Regions from separate parts of the Paenibacillus sp. FSL K6-2393 genome, predicted to be linked through region 2. Evidence: a T-box and tRNA genes for the amino acid it is inferred to sense, from the RefSeq annotation. Region 2 holds a T-box; the other holds one or more tRNA genes.
The links. The T-box of region 2 lies ahead of MHI14_RS06385 (valine--tRNA ligase). A T-box ahead of a tRNA ligase gene usually reads a tRNA of that ligase, here a tRNA-Val.
Positions count from the first base shown of each region.

Region 1: it has a tRNA-Val gene. The T-box ahead of MHI14_RS06385 (valine--tRNA ligase) is inferred to sense a tRNA for this amino acid. The anticodon was not compared.

Region 1 is NZ_JBBOCU010000001.1:2,247,930-2,258,551, reverse strand. It holds gene MHI14_RS09945 (hypothetical protein) at 37-216, opposite strand; gene MHI14_RS09940 (YdhK family protein) at 327-893, opposite strand; gene MHI14_RS09935 (organic hydroperoxide resistance protein) at 1,065-1,484, opposite strand; gene MHI14_RS09930 (chromate transporter) at 1,742-2,953, shown strand; gene MHI14_RS09925 (hypothetical protein) at 3,125-3,811, opposite strand; gene MHI14_RS09920 (hypothetical protein) at 3,814-4,809, opposite strand; gene MHI14_RS09915 (hypothetical protein) at 4,811-5,068, opposite strand; gene MHI14_RS09910 (M1 family metallopeptidase) at 5,282-7,492, opposite strand; tRNA gene MHI14_RS09905 (tRNA-Val) at 7,736-7,807, opposite strand; gene MHI14_RS09900 (hypothetical protein) at 7,937-8,194, shown strand; gene MHI14_RS09895 (GNAT family N-acetyltransferase) at 8,433-8,876, shown strand; gene MHI14_RS09890 (DUF3892 domain-containing protein) at 8,990-9,226, shown strand; gene MHI14_RS09885 (hypothetical protein) at 9,302-9,580, opposite strand; gene MHI14_RS09880 (hypothetical protein) at 9,567-9,788, opposite strand; gene MHI14_RS09875 (DUF3889 domain-containing protein) at 9,984-10,304, opposite strand; gene MHI14_RS09870 (hypothetical protein) at 10,361-10,622, opposite strand, start outside.
Region 2 is NZ_JBBOCU010000001.1:1,468,813-1,479,434, reverse strand. It holds gene radC (RadC family protein) at 1-23, opposite strand, end outside; gene MHI14_RS06410 (Maf family protein) at 61-672, opposite strand; gene MHI14_RS06405 (DUF4321 domain-containing protein) at 768-1,010, opposite strand; gene MHI14_RS06400 (SPOR domain-containing protein) at 1,156-2,385, opposite strand; gene murC (UDP-N-acetylmuramate--L-alanine ligase) at 2,503-3,822, opposite strand; gene MHI14_RS06390 (bifunctional folylpolyglutamate synthase/dihydrofolate synthase) at 3,879-5,255, opposite strand; gene MHI14_RS06385 (valine--tRNA ligase) at 5,334-8,000, opposite strand; T-box leader at 8,062-8,343, opposite strand; gene MHI14_RS06380 (LysM peptidoglycan-binding domain-containing protein) at 8,499-10,085, opposite strand; gene MHI14_RS06375 (RluA family pseudouridine synthase) at 10,453-10,622, opposite strand, start outside.

The sequences.
Region 1 (10,622 bases), 780 kb from region 2:
TGCATCATATGGGGATTCGCCCGGTTGTGTGTCTATTTAGAAAACGTATTTAAATAATAAAAATATGACAAGGAGGATACCTCCAAGAATGAGCCAGTTGCTGATTTCATACCAAATGCTCTTGCCTCCGGACAGGTATTTCTGTTCATTCTCCTGATGACGCTGACGGTGGGTATCGGTCTCAGAGCCATGGGGCGGTTTGCTAAAATCCATCATAAGTACATTCCCCTTTCAGCAGTTTTGTATAATCTTAATACCATTATAACCCATAATTGAGTATTAAATTGATTTTTCTGTATAAAAAGGGCTGTTTTATACAAATGGTTCTATTGGATAGCAGTTAATTCTTCTTCTGTGACCCATTTGTGATTCTTAATCAAATCTCCCCCTGTTGTCGGGGTATAATCAACCATATATACCGTTGTCTCTTCAGCAGAATCAATTGTGGCCTTCACACCCTTCATCCCTTTCATGTGATCAGCGCTCAACACTACCTCAGAACCTGCCGCATACGGTTGTTCCTTATGGTCCTGTATTTCCTCATGGATAACCCATTTATGATTTTGCACGGGATCTCCGCCTGTTGTTGGTGTATACGTAACTGCATATACCGTAGTTTCATATGCTCCAACGATCTTTGCTTTTGCACCCTTCATGCCTGACATGTGGTCGGCACTCATCAGCGCCTGGCTTCCTACTGGGAAGGTGGGATTGTTTTTTTCCCGCAGTCCTTCCGGTAGCTCTCCCGATTCAGAATGGTGCATCTCACCTGCGGTAGCTGTATGACTGTCATCGTTGCTTTCAATAGTTTGCCGAGTCTCCTTGCCACAACCACTCAAAATCAAACTGCCTGTAATCAATATAGTCGATAGGGTCAGTAAATATTTTTTCATGGTTTGCACTCCTTTAATTCTATTTGTATCATTCATTATACCCCCTATAGGTATATTGTAATCATTATTATTGCTTTTTCTGGGCAAAGCACATCTTACAATGGAGCAAAATAATACAAAAAAACCTCCGATTTCTCGGAGGCTTCTTATAACAACAAATAGTTTCAATGATTACGCCAATTCCACGTTAACATTCACGTTCCCTTTGATTCCTTTGGAATATGGGCAGTAGTCATGGGCAAGTTTCACAAATTTCTGTGCTGTTTCCTCATCCAGACCGAGAATCTTAACTTCCAAATCGACTTGAAGCTTCACACCGTTGTCCTCAGAGTCCGTCACCAACATTACAGTAGCAGCTACTGTACTTCTTTCAATTTCAACTTTGTGTTTCTTCAATTGAAACTCCAGTGCGGAGTTAAAACAAGCACTATACCCTGCTGCAAACAACTGCTCCGGATTGGTAGCTGTCGTCACTTGTCCTCCGAGTTCAGGTGGTGCAGCAACATCCAACATAAACACGTTATCTGGGGATTGTACGATTCCTTGACGTCCGCCTGTATTAATGACTGTTGTTTCATATAATGTTTTCATTTGTGAAAACTCCTTTAGTTAATTAGATTTATTTTGACTACATTTCGATCTCTTTTGTATCACCAACAATTACATTGTACACAATTAAATTGTGTATGTAAATAGCTAATATAAAAAAATAATATAGTTTAATGCTGCGTTTAAATGAATAGCGATGAGGAGGATTATAATGTAGTTATCGGTAGAGGAAATGTATCCTTCCTTAACTTTCATCCATCGGATAACCTAAATCGAACCGTTAAGGAGGAATAACACGTTTGGAGAATAATTCATTTCTAACCCCGGACAAGCCCAAACATACAGTCAGAGCACTTTCTGAGGTGTTGGCTGTATCAACCAAACTTGGCCTGACTTCATTTGGAGGACCAATCGCTCATCTTGGTTACTTTCATGAAGAATATGTTCGCCGTAGAAAGTGGATGAATGAACGAAGCTATGCAGATTTAGTTGCGCTATGTCAATTTTTGCCCGGGCCTGCCAGCAGTCAAGTCGGGATTGGAATTGGCATCATCCGCGGCGGTTTGCTGGGGGGACTGATGGCTTGGCTTGGTTTCACACTTCCTTCTGTCATTGCGTTAGTTTTGTTTGCTTTCCTTATGCAAGGATTTGATATCAGCAGTACTGGCTGGATTCACGGTCTGAAAATTGTTGCTGTAGCTATTGTCGCTCAGGCGATATTGGGTATGGGGCAGAAACTAACTCCTGATCGTTACAGGGCAACCATCGCTATCTTTACTGCAGCGGCGACTCTTGTGTGGCCAACTGCGTTCACCCCAATCCTTTTTATTGTTATTGCAGGCATGATAGGTATGATCTATTTTAGAAAAATGACAGGGATTAATACAGTAGACTTGTCTGTCCCTGTGAGTCGTAAGTTGGCAATCATTTGTTTGGCTACGTTCTTTGGAATCCTGGTTCTTCTCCCGTTACTCACACCCTTTGATCGTTCGGGGTGGCTGTTATTCTTTGATAGCTTCTACCGTTCAGGCTCACTTGTATTTGGTGGAGGGCATGTTGTACTTCCGTTACTGGAACGTGAATTCGTCCCTGCAGGTCTGATGAACAAATCCGACTTTTTGGCGGGATATGGAGCAGCACAAGCTGTACCTGGACCATTGTTCACCTTTGCCAGTTATTTAGGTGCGATGATGCGTGGGGTTCCAGGTACTTTGGTTGCAACGATTGCTATCTTTTTGCCAGCGTTCCTTCTGACCGTAGGAGCATTGCCCTTCTGGAATTCTTTATGTAAAAGTTCAAAAATTCAAGGAGCATTAATCGGAATTAATGCAGCCGTTGTAGGTATTTTGTTGGCATCGTTGTACGATCCGCTTTGGACAACTGCGATCCTAACTCCTGTTGATTTTGCACTGGTATGTATGTTGTTTCTAATGCTCGTTTTTTGGAAAGTACCACCGTGGATCGTTGTCGCTGCTGGTGCAGCAGGCGGTACAATCATGAACCTTCTCTAAATAAAAAAGGTACCCAAACACTGCACTTCTTTTTCAAAGTGTCCGTGCTTAGGTACCAAATCACTGCACGTATGTCTTTTTACCGATCCATGCAGATTATCTATTTATTCTCTTCGGCATTCCAATTCAAATCATGCACCTAGTTCATCTTCAGACATCTCTCCAGTTTAATTAGTTACTCCAGATATCCACTTTCATCTGTGCACATTTGAAATACTTGGCCTCTGCCTTGCTTGTAGTCAGTTTCAAAAGACATTGCAGTTCTCCATGTTGGAACAACCCACCGCTAAGGTCAGCAGCAACACCACCATACTGATCATCCGCACCAAGCCATACGGACGGTCTCTCGAGTCCAGCTGAGAACTGTAATCCGGTACAGAGTAGCACAGTGAGATTCTTACGGTTCTGTGCTTCATCTCCTGCTACGCCATGTGTAGTGAAGAACACCATGTTTTGATTAAAATCCGTGTACGTTCCATCTGCTTTATAGGCACGGACCATACCATACTTCTGATTTACGTTTTGAAAAAAAGTGATTCCGGCCTTGCTATCCTTCGATTTAATGCCAACCTGAACTGAGATTCCAATGTTCCCGTTTAATTGTAGCGCTTCCAAAGTGATTGCAATTGCTGTTACTTTCGAGCTGTCAATCAGATGTTTCATTTTCAACTCTGCCGTGGCTCCTGCCGTTGTCGGTGTTGTAACGGTTATGGTTCCTCTGTCGGGCAAAGGCTCAAACGTAGGGGTGCCCACCACCTCCACCCAATCCGGTAACGTTCCGTAAAGAAAATCGGCCACAAGCTGTTTGTGGACCTTTCCAAAGGGCACGATCTGACCCGCTGCATCACGTATAACCATCTCTACACCCCCACCGAATAGGCTACACCGATATTATGATCGGTATTGTAATACACGTACACTACACCGTCCATAACGGACACCATCAAGGATTGCATGTTGGTCGTCTCCCAAGTCAATGCCGGAAAATATATATCTGTAGGTTTGTCCAGCAGTTGACGAAAGTCTGCGCTGATCTTGGCAATGGCAGGTCGAGCTACTGTCGTAACCCCACCGGAAGCATAAGCCGATAACATGCCCAGCCACCACATGCTCCCTTTGTACATAAATACACCAGCATTGGATCTCGAAATGTTTTCTCCCGCTGTTAAAGTGGCATCATTACCACCCATTAATGGTCTTGGATCAGCTAACCAGCTACGTCCGTCATGTGAATGCCAGATACATTTACGACCAAAGTCACCGCCGCCCATCACTGAGAAACCGATCCATTTGCCGCCATTTCTGAAACACGAGAAGTAACCAGTATGACCATCACCTGGGAACCCGGGAGGTTTGTCCAAAATCAAACCCACTCTTGTCCAGTTAATCATGTCTACAGAGGTCGCAAGTGCCGTTGATTGATTGATCCCCAGTCCGTTTTGTTGATAATACATAAAGAACAATTGTTCTTCATCGTTCCAGATCACAAATGGAGTTTCCGTTGAATTCCCAACCACAGTATCGAGATACACCTGTCCGTGTTTGGTCCATGGTCCTGTCGGGCTGTTCGAATAGGCTAGTCCAATTCCTCCGATGTGATTATGGTTGGTAGAATACGTAGCATAATAATCTGCTTTTGCATCAGGGATAAGCCCCTTTACCTTGATCGCCCGAAACCAATAGATCGATTGAAGACCCGCCATTGCAGCGGTATACATAGGATTGTCCATTTTTTTATCAAATTGAGGTGTGTACATCCGTCTGGTTTCTGCATCGCAATAATCATAAGGCGAAGTGACACTGTTGGCTGCATTAGCAGTCTGTTCTGCCTGGATATTTTTTCCAACCATTGACATGTTACACAACCTCCTTAACATGCAGGGTGACAATGTCCAATGGAGAGAAGTATACTAATTCCGATGTGCCCTTTAGTAGATTTGAGAGATCAACAACATTACCCATATTCGCAGCCGGCCCCTGAATAAAACGAATGATAGAGCGAATGCCTGCATTATATGAATACGCTTTCATTTTGTTCATTCCTTTGCTTTTCTTACCGTTGTGATCAGTGACTGTCTCTTTCCATGGCATGCCCGGATAATGTTGATCCTTCATATTAATCCCTCCTATTGTTTTCTCCCGATAAGTATATTCATGAAGTTGCCTTTGTGTTAAAGCATTATGCCCATCTTACAGCCTATTATTCTCAGTCTGGTTTTCATATAACTAACCGTTTGCTTATGTTAAACATGACTAAACAGAAAACAGGCTAACCAATACGAATTGGCTAACCTGTTTAAACGAAGAAACTGCAAAACCAATTACTTATTACTCCGCAAAAAATGAAGATATGGGATTCGCTATTTTTTTATTGGATTTCTCTTTGCCTTGGTTATCCAATACATAGTACTGGTAAAGGTCGTTAGTGAATCCGATAGACTCCTGTATTTTCAGCTTAAAAGCTTCAAATGCCGCATCACTCAGATGATCCTCATTCCAGAAATAGTGAAGCATCAATCGATTCTGGTTATAGGGATGTTTGATAACATATGCACCCGCGGCGAGAGGTTGATTCATGGTATTTTTCCAAGGAAAACCCGTCTGTTTCGTCCGATCAATAATGTTAAATTTTAAAGCCTGCACCAATCCGTTTGACTTGGCACTGCCAATGACAATAAGATTGCTGTTGCCAATCTCTTTTTTCATCTTTTGCTTCAGTTCCTTGCGATCCCGTATAATGTCGTATCTCATACCGGTCATATCAAGGAATCCGGTCAACTGATTAACCATATCTTCCTGTTGTTTAGTTGCAAGCTTACTCACCTGATCGCTGAGCACAATGGTTAATTCCTCGCCTTGAAGGACTTTGTCCATCAATCGATTCATCACTTCATAAGGCAGATTAGGGATCATGCCCATGACAGCCTGATACTGTTGTTGTAACATGTCATGTACATAGGCGGCGGTCTCTTCCTGTGATAATTGGTATTCCGGCTTTAAGACAAAGTTAGGCTGATATAGGGCCATCTGCATTTCTGAACGTACTTCCTTACTAAGCACATCTTCAATGGTATGAAGCAGCCCCTCTACCGTTGCATTCTGGTACACGTAGCGTTTGAAATATGTCTTCATCAACTCGTCAAATTTCTCTTCACCGACGGAACGGTAAAGCTGATAGATCGCTTGTCTTCCCTTCTGATAATATACCAAACCTGCCAAATCCCCAGCTTCATCGTTTGTTGACGCAATCGCCATATCTACGGGCGCAGTATCAAACTGTATGGATCTGAACCCATTTAACTTGTCTCCCTGTTTCTCGGCAAAATACACCATGGAGAAATCAGCAAAGCCTTCATCCAGGAAGGATTCTGTCTCCGAGTTATTACCGATCAATGCATGGAACCACTGATGCGCTATTTCATGAACAAATGTTGTGTCTTCTTCTGGAATAGCACCATTTTGAATCTGTCCCATCTGGATGAGCCTCGCATACTCCACGGCAACGCCTTGTACATAAGTCTCGACAATTCGGAACTCTGGATAAGGATACTTGCCATATTTCTCACTATAAAAATCAATGACCTTGAATGCCTGATTAATGTACCGGTCAACTATCTTTTTCTTGGATGGATCATCGTTGTAATAATAGTATTCCACCGTCAGACCGTTACGGGTAGCGCGTTCCACTTGAAGATTAGGACTTGCAAAGAAAACAAACTCCCTCGTATTCTCGGCTACAGCAGATACAATCTTACGTCCATGTTCTGTACTGTCTTGAGTGGTGATCGTGCCTGGCATGGCTACCTGGTACTCATCAGGAACATTTAATTGAACTTCAAAGTCCGATGAGGTGTAATAATCGCTCTCAAATGTTCGACTATACGGTGCCTTGTTCCATTGATGTTTAACCTCGTCGTATACAGACATCACCGGGAACCAGTGCGCACCATTGATCATGTCCATGTAGTAGGAAACTCGCTGTGAGCCATAGGGTATATTCAACTGAAACTCCAGTTGGAATGATACCGATTCGCCTGGTTGAACGGGCTCTTTCAACTGCACGGTCAACGCTTGGTTTTCCTTATGGAAATCCAGCGATTGACTATCTGCTGTTACAGCCTGAATATCGATGCCACCCAGAAAGTCCTCCGCTGTCTTCTCCGGGTGATCTTCACTAATCTTTTCATTATGCTGTTGGTACATGCTCGCCTGTGTAGACTTGGAGAGGTTTGCATCAGCATATGTATGAAGGACCAGCTGCTGGAGGGTATCCTTGCTTGTGTTGTGATACGTTACCTTCTCGCTCCCCTGGATCGTCATGTCCTTCTCATTCAGCCGAGCCTGGATCTGGTATTGAATCGGGGTCTGCTCTAGAGAATCTTTCTGTGTGTTATGTATCTTCGTAGATACAGGTGCTGGGTCTGCTTCCGCGGTAACAACCCTCATGTTCGCAAGTGGGCTTGCTGCCAGTATTAAAGCCAGTGTACCCGCGATCCCTACTCTGGCTAACTTTGATGTAAATGGTTTTGAATAATTCATAGTTCTCTCCTTCTCCTGTTCTATATTGACCTCAGAACCAAGTATAGAAGACGAACCTTACGCTGAATTTATGTTTTATTTAAGTTTTGTTTAAAAAGAGGAAGAGAGAGAGACTGTACCATTAAATTTTTTATCAACAAAAACCACCTACACATATTATTGGAGGTAGCCATATTATTATATAAAAAAAACAACTCCTCTTGAGATATAATTCTCAAAAGAAGTTGCCTTTAATTTTACATATAGGACGAGTGGGGATCGAACCCACGACCCTTACCCTGTCAAGATAATGCTCTCCCGCTGAGCTATCGCCCTGTAATAATCAAGTAACAGTATCATATCAAGTAACCGTGTTCATTGTCAATGATTTATTTGGTTATAATTCATCCGAAATGGTGCACAATAAAGGAAAGATTACCATTTACACAACGAGGTGAATCCCCTATGAGAAACTCAACAAAACGGTCCAATTCCAATAAACATACATTTACCAAATGCTTCTTTCTCTTTGCTGGTGTTGTGTTCCTCACTACAACCGTTACCGGTTGCGGCTTGGAGCGGGATGAACATACGGTTCAATTCCAACAGTTAAATCAACCCAATGAGAATGTTGAATCTCTACCCGTCTGGCTGGACGTATACTCCAAATCTGTTATTCAAGATGTATATTCTCCACGAGGAAGCAGTGAAGTATTACCGTGAAGGTTAACAGGTTAGTTACTCCTCTTCATCCCACTTGCGTGAGTATGCTTTCTTGGTCACGTAATACAACAGAGCAATCATTCCCGCCGACATTAACAATGTAATGACCATGATGCCTGCCATGCCCATCACTACCCCCTCCTCTCCCAATATGTTCCAGACTTCACTATACAGGAAAAACATTTTTTTGTATAATTCAGTCTGATATGTCGCGCAAGAGCAGAAAGAAGGAATGGAATTGGCAGCTGAGATTAGTTATGTATCGACAGAAGAACAACTGAAGCAAGCCCTGGAAATTCGCCATCACGTTTTTGTGATCGAGCAACAGGTGCCTGCCGAGATTGAGATTGATCAATATGATGTCATCAGTCCAGATGTGCATCATGTATTGTTAAGTACGGATGGGCAAGCTGTAGCCACAGGACGTCTGATCTATTACAGCAAAGATACGGCCAAAATGCAGCGGATCGCGGTGCTTGAATCTCATCGTTCTTTTGGTTATGGACGAGTGCTTCTGCTCGCGATGGAGGAGCTGGCACGTGAACTTGGCTTAACCTATTCTGTACTGGATGCGCAATGTCAGGCACAGAAATTCTATGAAAAACTGGGCTATGAAGTGATTTCGGAAGAACCTTTTTATGATGCAGATATTCTGCATGTTCGTATGAGAAAGAGCTTGTAGACCCTCGGCGTGGGCAGGTCTTTATCAGCATATGGTGCATACTTCCGAGGAATTCGGATACGCTAATCAGGTAAACAGATTCCTATCTCGTCATATAAGGAGAGTGTGACATCATGGATCAAACGACACGCGAGAGTTTCACAGCCGTACAGAAAAATGGCGACGGTGACCTGACAGCATTTCAGACTTCAGCAGGACGTGTACTGGATTATCAGCAGGCACTTGCAGAAGTAAAGGCTGGAGCTATTGCCGGTGTGAATGTATTTAAAGGCAAGGATGGCGAAATGTACATTCGCGGCGATGCCGACGGTGACCCAACCAACAACCTGGACCAACTTCCCCATTTCTAAAATAGATGCACACGTCGTATGTGTGACACAGTAAGCGCCGATCAGGATATCCGGGTTGGCGTTTTCTTATTAGAATTAGTAGTCCGTAAAATATTTTACGGACTCCCCGGAAGGCTGGCTTTTGCGAATCGGCTGTTGTACCTGTTCCCATGCCTGCAAAATCTGTATCCCTTCGAGAGTAGACCGATTCTCCCACGCGATGTGCCCGGTTCGTTCAAGCTCCAGCAATGACTCATGAATGTAAGCTCTGCTTCGTCCCGTCTTGGTCTCCAGTTCATCCATACGCGGCATCCTGCGCCGTTGTCCTGCATAGTTCACCATAATACGTAAAATCTTGCGTTCAAAATCGTTCAACATACTTTACCTCCCCATTCAGGTCCTTAACAGGACGCCATGCCAGAATACCTTGCTCCAGAAAGGTTCGGGGTGAGCCTTCTTTTCCCGCTGATGCTCTAATCATCCCGCCACGTACACTGTTAATTCGAATCTGTCGCTGCGTTATCTGCCCTTCACGATCCATGTAGACAAGCTCCACCATCTGGCCAATATATTTCCCTAGCATAATCATCCCTCCGATAAGAACATTTGTTTGTATTTCATATTATATGCGAACATAAGTTCTTTATTCAATAGTAAAAAAAGGATTTTGTAAAATAAAAAAACCAGACTTTCACCTTAATGATTAAGGCAGTCTGGTTTCTCTAATAATGCTGCTCATATAACTACGTGACTTGTAATGACCTAGTTCAGTAACGGATCAGTGTCGATCCGATTCCGAAAATTGTACTTTCTTTAATTGCTGTGTAGATGGATTAAAATCAACATTCACATAAACTGCGAATTGTTTGCCGTCTTTCGCACGAACCCATAGCTTGAACTGTTCCCGTGATTGATCCGCTGTTAGAGAGGTACGACCGATATGCTTATAGTCCAAAATATCCACATTATACTTGGTCTGTGTTTCTTTGACCGCAATAATTCCCCACTTCGCATAATCGGGGATGGCGGAGCCAGTGCCTGATGTCATTCCGGCCAAACTCAGGACTACCGACATGACGGTAACGATGAGCATTCTCATTTTACTCACTCCTTGGGACAATATGTTTCTGTTATCTTGCCCGTCCGGGTTTCGTTTTACACGAATAAACGAAAGATCCATGCCAGTGGCCGTAGGGAAAAAGGAACCACATGAACAAGCCGGTCAAACGAATCAGGAGGCTCCGTCCGGAAACTCATTCCCCAGTCACCCGAGAAAACGTGTTGTTGTATCTTCGGCTCCTCAGGACGATCCAACCCGTATTTCTTTTCAAGTAACTCCCGCGTTTCTTCATCCACCTGAACCTCGTTCGTAACGACATATGCTGTGGCAGGCTCGCTGCTTATGTACATCAGAATC
Region 2 (10,622 bases):
ATCATGTATTGAGGCGACTCCATATGTTCCCTCTTTTCATTTCACAACATTTTGCTTCATTCATGTTCGTGGCAACACATGTACGCCGAACCCGTCCAACATATCACTTAGCAAGGATAGCGGCAAGCCAACCACATTAAAATAACATCCTTCAATGCGGTCGATCAGTGAAGCACCAATGCCCTGAATGGCATATGATCCTGCTTTGTCTGAAGGCTCACCTGTCTGCACATAAGCACGAATGGTCGCATCCGACAGTTCTTTCATCGTTACATCGGTCTGGCGGTAATGAACTAACGACTGTCCATTGCCCGCATCAATACAAGCGACGCCCGTAAACACCCGATGTACACGGCCCTGCAGCCGGGATAACATACGTTCAGCATCCGCTTCGTCTACGGGTTTGCCTAAAATCTCACCATCCAGAACAACAACGGTGTCACTACCTACAATAATGGCTTCCTGCTCGCGGCCTTCAAGCCCGCGATACACGGCAAGCGCCTTGCGCAAAGCAAGCTCCTGTACCGTCTGTTCAGGTGTCCACTCTGGTGGTGTATCTTCATTGGCATGACTTGGTATTACATCAAACGCTAGGTGGAGTGATGCGATCAGTTCTTTGCGCCGAGGCGATGTGGAGGCCAGAATAATAGGGCGCTGTTGAGTGTTATCCAAAATGAACGGCTCCTTATGCCACGGCAACATCCTGTCCGGATCACGATAATAGATGTCACTGGTTTAATTTTTTTTCGTCATAACTCGTCATTCTCCTACAGTCTGCGATACAGCCACACAGCGGCAATCATACCGATCAGACTCAGAAGGCTCATTTGAAATTGAAGTGAAATATCATAACTGATAATATCCAGATCAGCCTGCGGCGACCAACGTATGGTCGTGGCTTTCGTAAGAAAGGCTACTGCCTTAACAGGCTGCAGTGCCTTGGCGATCCACGCTCCGGCCATCCAGCCGAGCAGCAGAAACAGCAATAACATGCCGAAGTTTTTTTTCATCGGTAATCTTCCCTCGCCATTTTTTGACACCCACATTATTATACGGGGTTTTGTACGTCAATACAAACACAAATCCGGCAAGGGGAACTATTTCCAGTTCCTTGCCGGATGGGTATTTCCAAGCGTTGTTATGGGAAAGAGCATGTTACTGCTTTATCGCTTCGAGCCATTTTTTCTGCTGCAGTACATATTCCATCAGATCGGACTGCACGGACCACATGTGCACATCATCCGGGTTTTTGTTGTACTCCGCGATAGCCGTAATTGCGCTGTTCATTGATTTCTCCATTCCACCAACAATAGGTTGTACCTCCGCAGTCAGACCGGGTGAGAGACTATTCAAACCGGTTAACCATGACTGGTGCTTATTCTGAATCGCGGTCATCGTTTCTGTAGAGACTGCTGTCGGTGCGGATTGTCCCAACTGCTGAATGGACAAGGTAGATAATTGTTCGACCAGTGCAGAACTGTTTGTGAAGAACAACTGCACATCCTCTTGTTTGCCGCCGAATATAGCCGGATTAATCTCAGGGTTCACAATCTCCTTGACATACAGTTCGACTCCCTGAGCTTTTAGCCTGGAGCTAAGTAGCTTGGCCTCTTCACGATCTGCCGAAATGCCTGCATATACTCGATTGCCATCTTCAGGATCAGAACCTGCGGCTATACCTGCCTGAGCCAGCTCAAGCTTGGCCTGCTCCGCTCGTTCAGGAGAACTGAACACGCCGTATTGAAGTGCATAATACGTGCTGCCAGTCGCCGCTGCCTGAAGCTGTTGCTCTGTACCTGAAGCCCCCTCTTGACCCGTCACAGTGGAAACTGCCTGATTGACGGGCAGAAGATCGCCTTGCTTGACGGCTCCTTCTTTATTAAAAAATGAGAGAATAACCATGCCAAAAAGTGCTCCGGTAACAAGTGCCCCAGTCACAGAACCGATCATCTTCCATCCCCTTGGAGGGCGATTGCGTTTATAGGAATAGTTCTCCGAATCTGCAAGCCAGTCATGGCCTTGATCATCATGTGTATTGAACAGATCACGACGCTCTTCCTCCGGATTATCGGTGTGATTAACATAACCGTAACCGGAACGGTTCCCAAAATAATGAGGCTCATCCAAGTTTAAGTTCGAATCACGGCTTACCCGCTCGTCAGGTTCAGGTACAGTAGAGCTTGTCAGCACTGTCTCTCCCCAGTCTCCGGGGATATCCTCAGGCGTCCATGATGGAGTTGTATCCATCTGCTTAGGCGTTAGCGGTGGATTATGCGGTAATTCTTCATTTAACGTCACCAATGGACTGGACGCGGATATCCTCTTGTTTTCAGGCTTGTCCGACTCATGATCCCCGAAGCGAAACGTCATTCTAGCATTGCTCACCCGTACCCTCTCCTTTGTCCCATTTATATCAGCTATATGCAGAGAAGGCAGAATACATTCCATATAACGCAAAAAAACGCCTGCTTCGTATCGAAGACAGGCGATTTCTCAATTGATTTATTTCAAACCTTTGGCAAGTGTATCGCCGACTTTCCAAATATCACCTGCACCCATCGTAATCACAAGGTCTCCTGGCTGCAGACGATGCTGCAAATCAGCTACAACTTCTTCTTTCGTAGGGAGGTAACGTGCAGAAGCATTACTGTTTTGAACGATTAGTTCAACCAGTCGGGCTGAGGTTACCCCTTCGATCTGTTTTTCGCCCGCAGGAGAATAGATATCCGTAATAAGCACCTCATCCGCTTCCGCAAAAGCACGACTGAACGCATCCAGCAGGAAGAACGTACGCGTATAACGCTGTGGCTGGAATACCGCAATAATGCGTTTGCCTGTTGCTTTGGCTGCACTAATGGTAGCTTCAATCTCAGTTGGGTGATGAGCATAATCATCGATGATCAGCATATCACGTGCCTCACCCAATACCTGGAATCTGCGTTTGGCTCCGTGGAACTGGATGATAGCTGCGACAATTTTCTCAAATGGAATACCAGCTTCCAGACAGGTAATCACAGTAGCCATCGCATTATAAACATTATGCTTACCCGGCACTGATAATTCCACCGTACCCATAGCAGCACCCTGATGATTCATCGTAAAGGAGATACGGCGATCGCCCAGTACAATATCGGTTGCCGTATAATCCGCAGCACGATCAATACCATAGGTTGTAATCCGTGACTTGAGTTCTGGCAGAATCGCTTGAACATTCTCGTCATCAGAACACACAATCGCTGTTCCTTCCGGACGAATCTGGCTCAGGAACTGCACATAAGCCTTTTTGAGCTCCTCAAAATCACTGTTGTAATTCTCCAGATGATCTGCCTCAATATTCGTTACAATACCGAGCCATGGATGGTATTGCAAAAATGAGCCATCACTCTCGTCCGCCTCAGCGACTACCCAGTCGCCCTGGCCTGCCTTGGCGTTGGTGCCCACATTCATGATTTCTCCGCCAATAATATATGTCGGATCTGTATCACATTTATCCATAACAAGTGCAATCATGGATGAGGTGGTTGTTTTACCGTGAGCTCCAGCTACAGCCACACCTTTACGTTCGTTCAACAAACGTGCAAGCATCTGGGAACGATGCAGAATCGGAATGTTCAGCTCTGCAGCTGCTACCCGTTCCACATTATCAGCAGGTGCTGCCGTAGAGTAAACAACCAGGTCTGCTCCAGTGACGTGCTCTGCCGTGTGTCCGATATATATTTTCGCTCCCTTGGCTGCCAACTTCTCGGTCAACTCCTGCGAAGCGACATCCGATCCGGTAACGGTATATCCCATTTCCAACATAACTCTTGCGATGGCACTCATGCCATATCCGCCAATCCCTATAAAATGAACGTGTTCCGATGTATTTAACAAAACTTTCACCAACCTTTTTCAGAATCGGTTTGATGCAAAAGGGCTGCCCGCACATCCGCAATCAGGTACAGAGTGCCGGAGACCACCCCCAGATCTTCCGCTTCCGTCCGTGACTTCAATAGATCAAGTGCCTTTGCCCATTCGGGCTCGACGATGATTTCCAGTTCCTGCTTCGCAATGGCGGGACGTACCCGTTCGACAATCTGCAGCAATTCGGCTGCATCCATTTTGCGTCGGAAATCTGGCTCGGTCAGGATCAGCGTATCCACTAGTGGCAGTATATGCTGCAAATACGCTTCGTGATGCTTATTTGCCAACATACCCATCATCAAAATTAACTTGTTGTGCGGATAGACATCCATAATGCTCTTGGCCAGTGACTCTGCCCCTTCCGGATTATGTGCTCCATCGAGCACAATTCGAGGTTCATCGACGACTTTTTCGAATCTCCCTGCCCAGAAAGCATTCTCCAGTCCAAGTGCAATATCGTTGTCATCCAGCATAAATGCCATGTATTGTCTAAGCAATTCAAGCACCATAAGTGCGGCCGCTGCATTGTCACATTGATGTGAGCCCTGCATGCGTATGCGAACGTCCAGATCACGAAACGGGCCTGTAAAATGAAAAGATTGTCCGTTCTCATTGCTGTCCAGTCTATGATAAGAGAATTGATCTCCAGCCAAATACACGCTTGATTGAAGCTGCTGTGCTTTCTCCTGAATCACCTTCACAGCTTCGGGTTGAGTCGCGCAAGTCACAACGGGTACTCCCGGCTTGATTATACCTGCCTTTTCTCCAGCAATCTGCTCAATCGTATCTCCAAGAACATCCGTATGATCCAAACCAATGTTGGTGATGACGGACACAACAGGTGAGACAATATTCGTTACGTCCATCCTTCCCCCTAGCCCCGTCTCCCATACCACAACGTCAGGGTAACACTCCTCTGCATAGTACAGAAGCGCGAGAGCTGTGGACACCTCAAACATCGTGGGTGATCCCAGCGGAGTGGAGGCCATTTCCATGACCAGTGGATGTAATCGATTCGAGAGTTTAAGCAGGATTTCTTCAGGAATATCCTCACCGTTGTATTGAAAACGGTTGGTAAACTTGGTGATATATGGCGACGTAAAGGTACCCACATCATATCCAGCCTGAAGAAGCACTGACGTCAAAAAAGCGCAAGTCGAACCTTTGCCGTTCGTTCCCGCGACATGAATAAATTTGAGACGTTGGTGTGGATTGCCTAACATGGACATCAGACTCTCGATTCGTTCCAATCCAGGTCGGATGCCAAAAGGAATAAGGCCATTGATCCAGTCCACGGCCTCGTTATACGTAAGTAAAGGAGCTGCTGCATCTGTCCCGTCTAATTCCGTCATCTGATTCACCTTCGGTCCCGAGTTTGAGTGAAAAAAGCGGCCGGATGGCATAATCGCTCTCCATCCGACCCAAATATATTAACCTTTAAGTTCCTTGATTCGTGCAATCACTTTATCCCGTTTATCGGAATAATCTGCTTGCTTGGCGCGCTCTTCCTCAATAACTTTGGCAGGAGCTTTGGCAACAAAGCCTTCGTTCGCCAGTTTTTTCTCTACACGGAGAACTTCGCCCTCAAGGTTCTCCAACTCTTTCTCCAAACGAGCCACTTCCTGCTCGATATCAATGAGACCTGCGAGCGGCAAGTATAGTTCTGCCCCCGTAATGATCGCAGTCATTGCCTTATCCGGTGAGTTTAAATCCAGCCCACTATCGAACTCAGACGTATTACAGAAACGTTTGATGTAGTGACTGTTACGCGCAATGATGCTGGACGTCTCAGCACTATTTGCTTTGACCATCAACTCGATCTTTTTGCTCATCGGCACGTTCACTTCTGCACGAATGTTTCGAACTGCACGAATGGTATCCATGAGCAGGTTCATCTCGGCAACAGCCTCTGGGTTCTCAAGAGCAGGATCATATACCGGCCATGCTGCCAACGTAATGGTCTCACCTTCATGCGGCAGATGCTGCCAGATCTCTTCGGAGATGTATGGCATAAACGGATGAATCAGGCGCATCGTCTGATCCAGAACATAAGCAAGCACGGATTGTGTTTTCTTCTTGGCAACCGGATCTTCCCCATAGAAGGACAGCTTAGCAAACTCAATGTACCAGTCACACAGGTCATCCCAGATAAAGTTATACAACACACGACCCGTTTCCCCAAATTCATACGCTTCGATTAGACGCGTAATATCGCGGGAAGTTTCGTTCAGACGGTGCAAAATCCAATAATCCGCTGTACCAAGCTCTCCGCTAATGTCACGTTCCTCATAAGTGAATCCTTCCAGATTCATCAATGCAAAGCGCGAAGCATTCCAGATCTTGTTGGCGAAATTACGAGCCTGTTCCACCCGTTCCCAACGGAAACGGAGATCCTGACCTGGCGTGCTGCTGGTTGAGATCATGTAACGCATTGCATCTGCGCCGTATTTCTCAATCACATCCAGCGGATCTACACCGTTGCCCAGTGATTTGGACATTTTGCGTCCATCTGCATCACGAACAAGACCATGCATCAGCACATCCTTGAACGGAATCTCATCGGTGAATTCCAATGCAGTGAAAATCATACGTGCAACCCAGAAATATATGATGTCATACCCTGTCACAAGTACACTTGTCGGATAATAACGTTTCAGGTCTTCCGTATCTTCCGGCCAGCCTAGTGTGGAGAATGGCCATAAGCCGGAGCTAAACCAAGTATCGAGTACGTCTTCGTCCTGTCTGAGCTTGCGTCCAGCATACTCTGGCAGCGTTGTTGGATCTTCAGCAGATACGATGATTTCACCCGTTTCTTCATCATACCAAGCAGGAATACGATGTCCCCACCACAGTTGACGGGAAATACACCAGTCACGAACGTTTTCGATCCAGTTCAGATAGGTTTTCTCAAAACGATCTGGAACAAAATTAACTCCTTCACCGCTCTGTTGTTTCTTAATCGCTCTCTCTGCAAGTGGCTTCATCTCAACGAACCACTGTGTAGACAGATACGGCTCAACAACAGCTCCGGTACGCTCACTGTGTCCAACCTGATGCGTGTGATCCTCGATATTGATCAATACGCCCTGCTCTTTCAAGTCAGCAACAATCTGCTTGCGGCAGTCACTGCGATCCAGTCCCTGATATTTGCCAGCCTCAGCATTCATTGTGCCGCTCTCATCCATTACCGTAATTTGAGGCAGATCATGACGAAGACCTACTTCAAAGTCATTTGGATCATGCGCAGGCGTGATTTTAACTGCACCACTTCCAAACTCTTTATCCACATAATCATCAGCGATAATTGGAATTTCTCGTCCAATGATAGGCAGTACAAGTACTTTACCAATCATATCTGCATAGCGCTCATCCTTCGGATGAACAGCAACCGCTGTATCACCCAGCATCGTTTCAGGACGTGTTGTTGCCACTGTAACGTAGCCACTTCCGTCTTTGAGCGGGTAACGCAGATGGTACAAGTGACCCTGAACCTCTTTATATTCAACTTCAATGTCGGACAGAGCTGTCCGGTTCACCGGATCCCAGTTAATGATGCGTTTGCCTCGGTAAATAAGGCCTTTTTCATACAGTTGAACAAATACTTTGCGAACCGCTTGGGACAGACCTTCATCCAGCGTAAAACGTTCACGTGAGTAATCAAGCGACAATCCCATTTTGCCCCATTGTTGACGAATGGTAGTGGCATATTGATCTTTCCAGTCCCATACCTTTTCCAAAAACTTCTCGCGTCCCAGATCATAACGAGTCAGACCTTCTTCACGCAGCTTCTGCTCCACTTTGGTTTGGGTAGCAATACCTGCATGGTCGGAACCCGGAAGCCACAGTGCGTCGTAACCTTGCATCCGTTTGGTACGGATCAGAATATCCTGCAGTGTAAAATCGAGCGCATGCCCAATGTGCAGCATCCCGGTTACATTCGGGGGTGGAATTACAATCGTATACGGCTCGGCATCCTTACGTTGACCGGCTTTGAAATATCCGCGCTCCATCCAGGTGGAGTACCATTTGTCCTCTGCCGCCTTAGGATCATAAGTGGTCGGCATTTCTGTTGCAGCTGATTTTTTTTCCTCAGACATGTGTCATTCCTCCGTTACTTCATCATCTTCGCCAAAAAAAACAAAAAAAACCTTTCATCCATCAAAGGACGAAAGGTTAGCTTTCGCGGTACCACCTTTGTTTCACGCCTACAGCAAGATAGACTTCACCCTCTGTACATGACGTGACACTTCAAGCAGATAACGGCTGCTACCGGCCCATCCTACCTCAGAAATAAATGACGATAGATCTCATTCATCTCTTGTATTCAAACAGGCAACTCCCGGGCGACTTCGATCAGTTGGTTCCTGCGGAATCTCACAGCGCTGCAATTCCACTCTCTGAAAGGTCATACTGTCTACTACTCCCGTTCCACGTTGTTCTTCAAAAAACCTACACACATCATACCTTGCTCGTGCGCGATAGTCAACCTGACAACAGCGGATAAAGAGCGCTGGAATGCAGGTTTAGGGCGAATTATGCAAAAACCCGCAATCCTCAAGGGGATCACGGGTTGTAACGAAGGCTTTAACTACGGATTAAGGGATGTACAATATCTGACCTTCTTCCACAACTTGTTCAGATAATCGGTTATACAACTGAAGTTCCCTCGTGCTCAATTGATATCGATCTGCAATGGCATCCAGTGTGTCTTCTCGCTGAACGATGCACAGTTTCACCTTGCGGAATGGGGTCTGGTCGACAATCGTTCCCAGGAACAGGTTCTTCCATTCCACATCATCAGCTGGATATGTTTCTTCCTGTACCACACCCGCAGGAACCTCATCGCCTCGCTCCACTTCAGCATCGCGTGCCGCTCTGCCCGAGGATAACAAGGAAGAGATACCTACGCCCTCTTCTTGCCGTGGTGCGGATTCTTTTTTGCTGCCAAAAGCAACCTTCAGCTCCGGCTTGTCTTCCGTCTCAGCCACAGGTTCAGGAACAAATGCTTCGTTCTGTACGAACTCGTCTACCCCAGTCGCTTCAAAAGACGGTCGGTCTTCCTCAGCGTTGCCTGGTGGTTCAGACGAAGCAAATACACCTTGCCAGTTCTCCGCCTGTGATTCGCTCGGGACATCGGCAACTGCCTGATTCTCCTGCTGAGGTACAGATCTCGCTGATTCGAAGTGCCATACCTCTGGTGCGTCCGGTACATCCGGTGCTGCCAACTCATTAGATGATTGAGCAGTAGGCTCTGTGACTGCTTGATCTGCACTTCTCGAGTTCGCAGGCAATGCATCCACGGAAGGCTCGGACCAACCCGAAGACTCATCTTCCAGAGGCAGCAATGGTTCCGACTCAGGGTAAGAAGCTAACCGATCTGCGGTCTCAGCCATAAATGACGAGATCGGAGAAGGTTCGCTGTATTGCTCATGAGATGCCAATTCATCCCCATTCTCTGTCAGAGAGGCGGGATCTTCGTTTACATCAGGTTGTCTGTTTTCGTTAGCGTACTCCGCACTTTGCTCCTCAGATTGAATTGGCTCGGCCGATGACGAATCCGCATATTCTTGCTGCCATTCTTCGCTATTCCTTAATGTCTCTTCCCTTGTAGACAGGTCAGCGAATTCCGGGGCACCATATGCAAGTTCTGCTGCATTCGCAAGTCTCTCTTCCTCACTCCGCTGGAGCAGGTACTCTTGTGCAAATGTGTTGGGGTCGCTGCCTGTCTGTGCTGCTTCATCGGAACGGTTGGATTGCTGAGCATCAGGTGAATGAACAACTGTAAACTCATCTGCTGACCACACTTGTGGCTCTTCAACAGGAAACCCCTCGATGCCTCGCAGCGACAATACGCCTGTAATGTTCAGACTGCGATTGGATAACAGATCCACGTCAAAATTTTCGATCTCGATGGAAATATCCTCAATCGATCTGACCCGGTTCAGCGGCACTGTGATCTCCACGGGAATAAAATGTTTGAGCTCCTCTGAAGCCTCATTTTCTCCTCTGTACGCACCTGTAAGTAAAAGATGTCCTCTTAACGTGGCATGATCATCCTGCCCTATGACTTGAATGCGCGGGTAAAGTTCAATCTCCTCCAATTCCTCAATCGCAGGGACTCCCTCAGACAAATGAACGCGCTCATAAATATCGAACCGTAAACCATAAGGTTGATTCAACAAAGGTGGCGTCCTCCTTTCGGCATATGTTCACCATGATCCTTCTCATGGGACTGATCCATGGTCCAAATCCTTCGTTACCCCATCTATATGCCTTGAATGAGATGAGCATGCCACCTTTTGAAAAACCTTGTTATATATGTTCAACTCATGGTTATTTACACTGTCACTCCAATGACAGAACAACCCTCTGATCGCTGTTATCCCCAGATTTTTTTCATTCCTTTTTATAAAAGGGAAAATCCGGGGATAGCTTATGCTTCCGAAGCAGCTTTCTTTCAGAAAGCTTTTAGGCGAACGCTTTGCTTCTTCTGGTTGTTTCTGTCCTTTCCGTTTTCTTGTAAATAGTTAGTCGAACTTAAATAGTGTATTAGTAAGCCACCTCACGCTCTGCCAATTGTGTGAAATCAGATGGCCAAGGGGCATCCACTTCAATCATAGCTCCAGTTAGCGGGTGGCTAAACTTCAGCACCTCTCCATGAAGCGCCTGCCGACCAATGGCATCCGCTCTACCTCCATACAAGGCATCACCAATGAGCG